2 regions of the Aquincola sp. J276 genome follow, and region 1 is predicted to be linked to the other one. Evidence: riboswitches for the same ligand, from Rfam matches in the RefSeq annotation. Region 1 holds a riboswitch; the other holds the start of a gene.
The links. A riboswitch is a leader RNA that binds a small molecule or an ion and turns the genes downstream of it on or off. The one in region 1 is predicted to bind glycine.
Positions count from the first base shown of each region.

Region 2: another riboswitch for glycine. It lies ahead of gcvT (glycine cleavage system aminomethyltransferase GcvT); the one in region 1 lies ahead of LRS14_RS12860 (D-amino acid dehydrogenase).

Region 1 covers NZ_JAJONC010000001.1:2,799,411-2,802,607, reverse strand. Annotated here, with positions in the region: gene LRS14_RS12875 (NnrU family protein) at 1-272, opposite strand, end outside; gene LRS14_RS12870 (MaoC family dehydratase) at 346-834, shown strand; gene LRS14_RS12865 (hypothetical protein) at 831-1,340, opposite strand; glycine riboswitch at 1,460-1,551, shown strand; glycine riboswitch at 1,552-1,665, shown strand; gene LRS14_RS12860 (D-amino acid dehydrogenase) at 1,722-3,014, shown strand; gene LRS14_RS12855 (Bcr/CflA family multidrug efflux MFS transporter) at 3,019-3,197, opposite strand, start outside.
Region 2 covers NZ_JAJONC010000002.1:59,594-62,790, forward strand. Annotated here, with positions in the region: gene gcvH (glycine cleavage system protein GcvH) at 1-278, opposite strand, end outside; gene gcvT (glycine cleavage system aminomethyltransferase GcvT) at 319-1,434, opposite strand; glycine riboswitch at 1,517-1,632, opposite strand; glycine riboswitch at 1,645-1,745, opposite strand; gene LRS14_RS18090 (hypothetical protein) at 1,791-1,976, opposite strand; gene LRS14_RS18095 (nucleoside/nucleotide kinase family protein) at 2,077-2,703, shown strand; gene LRS14_RS18100 (hypothetical protein) at 2,704-2,838, opposite strand; gene LRS14_RS18105 (GTPase domain-containing protein) at 2,775-3,197, opposite strand, start outside.

The DNA.
Region 1 (3,197 bases):
GAAGCGGCCAGCAACACGAAGGCGATCAGCGTGAGCAGCAGTGCCGCATGCCGCATGCCACGCGGCGGCTGCCACAGCAGCACCGGGTCCAGCCGCGCCTGGCCGTAGCCCCACACGATGAGCACCAGCCCGGCCAGCGACACCAGCGAGTACAACCCCTTCCAGCGCCGCAGCCCGTGCGCGGCGATCTGCCGCTGGCGAAAGCCTTCGGCAAAGATGCGCGTGGCATGGGGGCCGAGGAACAACAACAGTCCGGCGATCAAGGCGGTCATGGCGATGGCGCTGTGCGCGATGGCGGGAATGCCGGCATTCTCACCCTCCAGCCATCACGAACGAGGAGGTGAGATGAGCGAGGCCCAAGCCGGCGCCGTGCCGGCAGACAAGCGCTTTTACTGGGAGGACTTTCCGGTGGGCAGCGTGCGCGAGTTCGGCGCCAAGCGCGTCACGCGCGAGGAGATCATCCGCTTTGCCGGCGAATTCGATCCGCAGCCTTTCCACCTGAGCGACGAAGGCGCTGCCCGCTCGTTGTTCGGCCGCCTGTGCGCCAGCGGGTGGCACACCTGCGCGATGGTCATGCGCATGATGTGCGACGAATACGTGCTGGACAGCAGCAGCCTGGGCTCGCCGGGCATCGAGAACCTGCGCTGGCTCAAGCCGGTGTACGTGGACGATGTGCTCAGCGTGCGCCTGGAGGTGCTGGAGGCCCGGCCCATGGCCAGCAAGCCGCAGGTAGGCTTGGTGCGTTCACGCTGGCAGGCCAGCAACCAGCACGGCGAGCCGGTGCTGACCATGGAGGGCTGGGCCATGTTCGGCCGTCGCCCGGGCGCGGCCTAGAAACGCGAACGTTCGGCCAGCGCCACGCTGCCGCCGGGCAGGCCGCGCTCCAAGCGGTCTTCCAGCTCGCCCAGCGTGGCCGCGATCGCATTGGCGTTCTGCTCGAAGGCCAGGCGCTGGCGGTCTTCCAGCTGCTCCATGCGCTGCACCAGGGCGCTGCGCGTCTGCTCGTGGGATTGGGCGAGGCGCAGGGTCTCGGCGGCGATGAAGCTGCGCAGCTCGGTGAAGCGCGAGGCCTCGGCGGTGTCGGCCAGGGCACGCTGGGCCTGCAGGTCCTTGTTCAGCCGGCGCTGCTCCATCAGCAGCGTGGCCTGCAGCGAGATGGCCCAGACCACGAACACCACGCTCAGCACGGCCACCAAGCCCAGCATGATCAGGCCCAGCGGCGCTTCCACGGTGGTGAAGCCCAGGTACAGCGGCGTGGGCGTGGCAAACGCCGACCAGTTCAGCAGCGCAAAGCCGGCGGTGAGCACCAGCACGGCGAGCACGAGCAATGTGCGACTCATGGGTTTCTCCTTGTTCGATCCGGCACCGCGACGCGGCAGCCCGGGCGCCGAGTGTCGCCGCTGGCGCAACCCATGGGCTGTCGGACAACACCCCGTCACATCCTCTGCGGCTAAACTCGGCCGCAGATTCAGGAGAGCGCATGCCACCACCGGCATGCCGCCGAAGGCGCAACCTCCCATGCACGCTCAGGCACCGTACTGGATCTGTCGATTGGCCGACGCTGGAGAGTGAAGCCCGCCACGGGCTTCCACCGAAGGAGCAAGGCGCCATGCCCGTGAGGGGCCGGCGCTGAATCTCTCAGGTACCGAGGACAGCGGGAGCGGCACGAGCGCGGATGCGTTCGTCCCTTCCATGACTGTTCGTTTCCTGAGAGTACCTCCATGAAAGTCATCGTTCTCGGCGCCGGCGTGACCGGCGTGACCTCGGCGTGGTTCCTGCAGCAGGCCGGCCACGACGTCACCCTGATCGACCGCCAGCCCGGCGCCGGCCTGGAAACCAGCTTCGCCAATGGCGGGCAGATCTCGGTCTCGCATGCCGAGCCCTGGGCCAATCCCGGCGCGCCGCTGAAGGTGCTGAAGTGGCTGGCGCGCGAGGATGCGCCGCTGCTCTTCCGCCTGCGGCCCGATGCGCAGCAGTGGCTGTGGGGCCTGCAGTTCCTGCGCGAATGCACGCCGGCACGCACGCGCCACAACATCCGGCAGATCGTCAACCTGGGCCTGTACAGCCGCAGCACGCTGCAGCAGCTGCGCGCGCAGCTGGACATCCCGTACGACCACCTCACAAAGGGCATCCTGCACTTCTACACCAGCCAGCAGGAGTTCGATGCCGCGCAGGAGCCGGCCCGCGTGATGCGCGAGCATGGCTGCGAGCTGGACATGAAGACGGCCGACGAGTGCGTGCAGATCGAGCCTGCGCTGGCCCAGTGCCGCGACCGCATCGCCGGCGGCAGCATGACGCCCAGCGACGAATCGGGCGACGCCCACGCCTTCACGCAGGTGCTGGCGCGGCATGCGCAGGCGGCCGGGGTGCGCTTCTTCACCGACACCCGCATCGTTGGCATCGAGCGCGAGGGCGACCGGCTGGCCGCGGTGCAGGTGGCCGATGCCGACGGCAAGGTGCGCCGCGAGGCAGCCGACAGCTTCGTGCTGTGCATGGGCTCGTTCAGCGCGGCCTTCGCGCGGCAACTCGGCATCACGCTGCGCATCTACCCGGCCAAGGGCTACTCGGTCACGTTGCCGGTGATCGACCCGGCGAACTCGTACAACGTCTCGCTGACCGACGACGAGTACAAGCTGGTGTTCTCCCGCCTGGGCGACCGGCTGCGCATCGCCGGCACGGCCGAGCTCAACGGCTACGACACCTCGCTGAACCTGGTGCGCTGCGAAGCCATCGTGCGCCGCACCCGCGAGCTGTTCCCGCAGATGACGGACGGCCAGGGCGCCCGCTACTGGACCGGGCTGCGACCGGCCACGCCGTCCAACGTGCCCTACATCGGCCGCTCGAGGATCAGCAACCTGTTCCTCAACACCGGGCATGGCACGCTGGGCTGGACGCATTCCTGCGGCTCCGGCCGTGCCATCGCCGACATCGTGAGCGGCCGCGTGCCGGAGCTGGACTTCGCCTTCTGCGGCCTGCCGCAGGCGGCGCCGGCCGGGCGGCTGGCCGCCGCGTAAGGCTTCAGCTGGGCACGGGCCGGGCCAGCCGCCGGTAGGCCAGCAGCGCCAGGCCGCCGGCCACCGCCATGGCCAGGCCCATCGGGCAGGCGCTGCCGTCGTTCATCAGGCCGACCGCCGCGCCGCTGGCGCTGGCCAGCGTGAACTGCAGCGTGCCCATCAGCGCCGATGCGCTGCCGGCCT
Region 2 (3,197 bases), on a different contig from region 1:
CCCATCGGGTCGGAATTGGCCAGCGACGGGTCGGCCCGCAGCGCCTCGTTCACTTCCACCACCTCGCCGGTGACGGGCATGAACAGGTCGGCCGCGGCCTTCACCGACTCCACCACGCCGGCCACGTCGCCCTTCTCGAAGGTCTTGCCCACTTCGGGCAGGTCGACGAACACCACGTCGCCCAGCGCGTCCTGCGCATGCTGGGTGATGCCGACGATGGCGGCATCGGTGTCGCCGGCATTGATCCACTCGTGGTCGTTGGTGAACTGAATCGTCATGTGCTCGCTCCTGGGGTTCGTGGGGTGGGATGGAAGGGGTTCAGCGCTGGTAGCGGTGGGGCGCGAAGGGCATCGCGCTAACCCGCATCGGCAGGCGCTTGCCGCGCACGTCGGCATGCACCTCGTTGCCGGGCTGTGCATGGTTGGCGGCCAGGTAGGCCATCGCGATGGGCTGGTTGACCGTGGGCGCCAGCGTGCCGCTGGTCACGCGGCCCAGCTTGTGGCCGTGGGCGTCGTGCAGGGTGGCGCCTTCGCGCACCGGGATGCGCTCCAGCCCCACCAGGCCCACGCGCTTGCTGGGCGCACCGCCGGCCAGGTGCTTCTCGATCACCGCCGCGCCGGGATAGTGGCCGGCCCGCGCGCCGCCGGGGCGCCGCACCTTCTGGATGGACCAGGCCAGGCCGGCTTCCACCGGCGAGGTGGTGGTGTCGATGTCATGGCCGTACAGGCACAGGCCGGCTTCCAGCCGCAGCGTGTCGCGCGCGCCCAGGCCGGCGGGCTTGACTTCCGGCTGCTCCAGCAGCTGGCGGGCCAGGGCCACGGCCTCCTCAGCGGGCACCGAGATCTCGAAGCCGTCCTCCCCGGTGTAGCCGGAGCGGGTGATGAAGCACTCCACGCCGTTCAGCGCGAAGCTGCCGCCGGTCATGAAGGTGAGGCGGGCCACGTCGGCATTCAGCCGCGCCAGCGCCTGCACCGCCTTCGGGCCCTGCAGCGCCAGCAAGGCACGGTCGGGCAGCGGGATGACCTGGCAACGGTGGCCGATGTGGGTCTGCAGGTGGCGGATGTCGTCGGCCTTGCAGCCGGCATTGACCACCAGGAACAGGTCGTTCTCGCGCCGGGTGACCATCAGGTCGTCGAGGATGCCGCCCGAGGCATTGGTGAGCTGGGTGTAGCGCTGCCTGCCCACGCCCAGATCGACGATGTCGGCCGGCACCAGGGTCTCGAGCGCGGCGGCCGCGGCGGCGGCATCGGGCAGCCGCAGCTGGCCCATGTGGGAGACGTCGAACAGCGCCGCCGAATCGCGGCACTGCCGGTGCTCGGCGAGGATGCCGCCGGGGTAGTTGACCGGCATCGCATAGCCGGCGAAGGGCACCATCTTGGCGCCCAGTTCCACGTGCAGCGCATGCAGCGGCGTCTGGAGCAGTTCAGCGGACATCGGATGTCTCCCGGGGTGAAAGGGGAAGCGAAGAGGCCATCGATCACCCACCATAACCGCCGTCGGGCGTTCTGGGTGGGGTGATGCCCTCGCTGTCCGCTTTACCTGAGAGATTGGCCGGGCCCCGCGTGGTGCGGCGGCACGGCTTGCCCCTTCGGTGGGCGGGCTCGCGGCCCGCCTCTCTCCAGTGAGGAACGCCCCGACGGGGCGTCTTGCCAGTCCTTTTGCCTGAGCGTTCGGAGCTTGTGCCCCTGCGCCTTCGGCGGCCGTTGCGTTGGGATGCCGCAGCGGCTCTCTCCTGGCGGGCGGCAGTGTAGCCCAGGCCCCCGGGTGGGCCGGGCCGCTGCCGCGCTGGGTCAGCGGCGCTGGTCCATGCGCAGTTCGCGCGCCATGCTGCGGCGGTCGCGGCCCATGGCGGGAATCAGGAAGGGCTCGAACTTCTGGCCCTTGTCTGCCGGGGGCTCGAAGGGCTCGCTGCGGCGGGAGCCGGCGGGCTGCACGGGATGAGCGGATTTCTGGATCATCATGCGGGGCTGTCTCACGGCTTGTTGGCGCCGCGTGGCACCTCTAACGACGCAAGATGGATTTCGGATGACAAAGCTTGCCGCAGGATTTCCAGCACAGGTAACAAGCCGCTGCGCTCTGGCCGTGGCGCTGCCGCCCGAGGCCCTGGCCCGCGCGGAAGCGCTGCTGGCCAGTGGTCGCCGGGCGGTGCTGGGGCTGGTGGGCACGCCCGGGGCGGGCAAGTCCACGGTGGCGCAGGCCCTGGCCGCCGCGCTGGGCGGCAGGGCGGTGGTGGTGCCGATGGACGGCTTCCACCTGGCGCAGGCGGAGCTGCAGCGGCTGGGCCGCGACCAGCGCAAGGGCGCGCCCGACACCTTTGATGCCGCCGGTTACGCCGCCCTGCTGCGCCGCCTGCATGCCGCCGTGCCCGGCGAAACCGTGTATGCGCCCGAGTTCCGGCGCGAGATCGAGGAGCCGGTGGCCGGCGCCATCGCGGTGACGCCCGAGGTGCCGCTGGTGATCACCGAGGGCAACTACCTGCTGCTCGACGACGGCCCCTGGGCCGCGGTGCGCCCGCTGCTCACCCAGGCCTGGTACGTGGAAGGCGACGAGCCAACGCGGCTGCGGCGGCTGGTGGCGCGGCATGTGCAATTCGGCCGCTCACCGGAGGCGGCGCGGGCCTGGGTGGACGGCAGCGACGAGCCGAACGCCCGCCGCATCGAGGCCACCCGGGCGCGTGCCGACTGGCTGCTGCGCTGGGATTGATCAGCCCGCCGGCGGCTGCAGCGCGCCGGCGTCGTCCGGATACAGCCCGCGCAGCAGTTCGGCGCTGACGGTCACCAGCCACGCCTGCAGCCCGGCCTGCAGGGTGTGGCGGTCGGCCTCGGCGGAGACGGCCACGCCGGCCTCCGCCCGCGCCGCCCACAGGCGGCGCAGCGCCGGCCGGTGGCTGGCGATGGCGGCGGCCACCGCCTCGTTCCAGAAGGGGGATGCTCGGTGGCCGTCCAGCCGCCGCGGCCGCGGCCGAAGTGCGCCACCGTCAGGTAGCCCAGCAGCGCGCCGTGCACCATGTCGTCCAGCGCGGCGTCCGACCAGGCCACGCTGGGCGCCTCCACGCCGCGCATCAGGTTGAAGCCGCGGGCCAGGCCGGCCGCGCCCAGCGCGCCCAGCAGCCCGCCGGCCAGCATGCCGCCGCCCAGGGTCAGGCCGCCGGTCAGCAGGTCGGCCTTCAGGCCGGCCAGCGCGCCCGTCACCGCGCC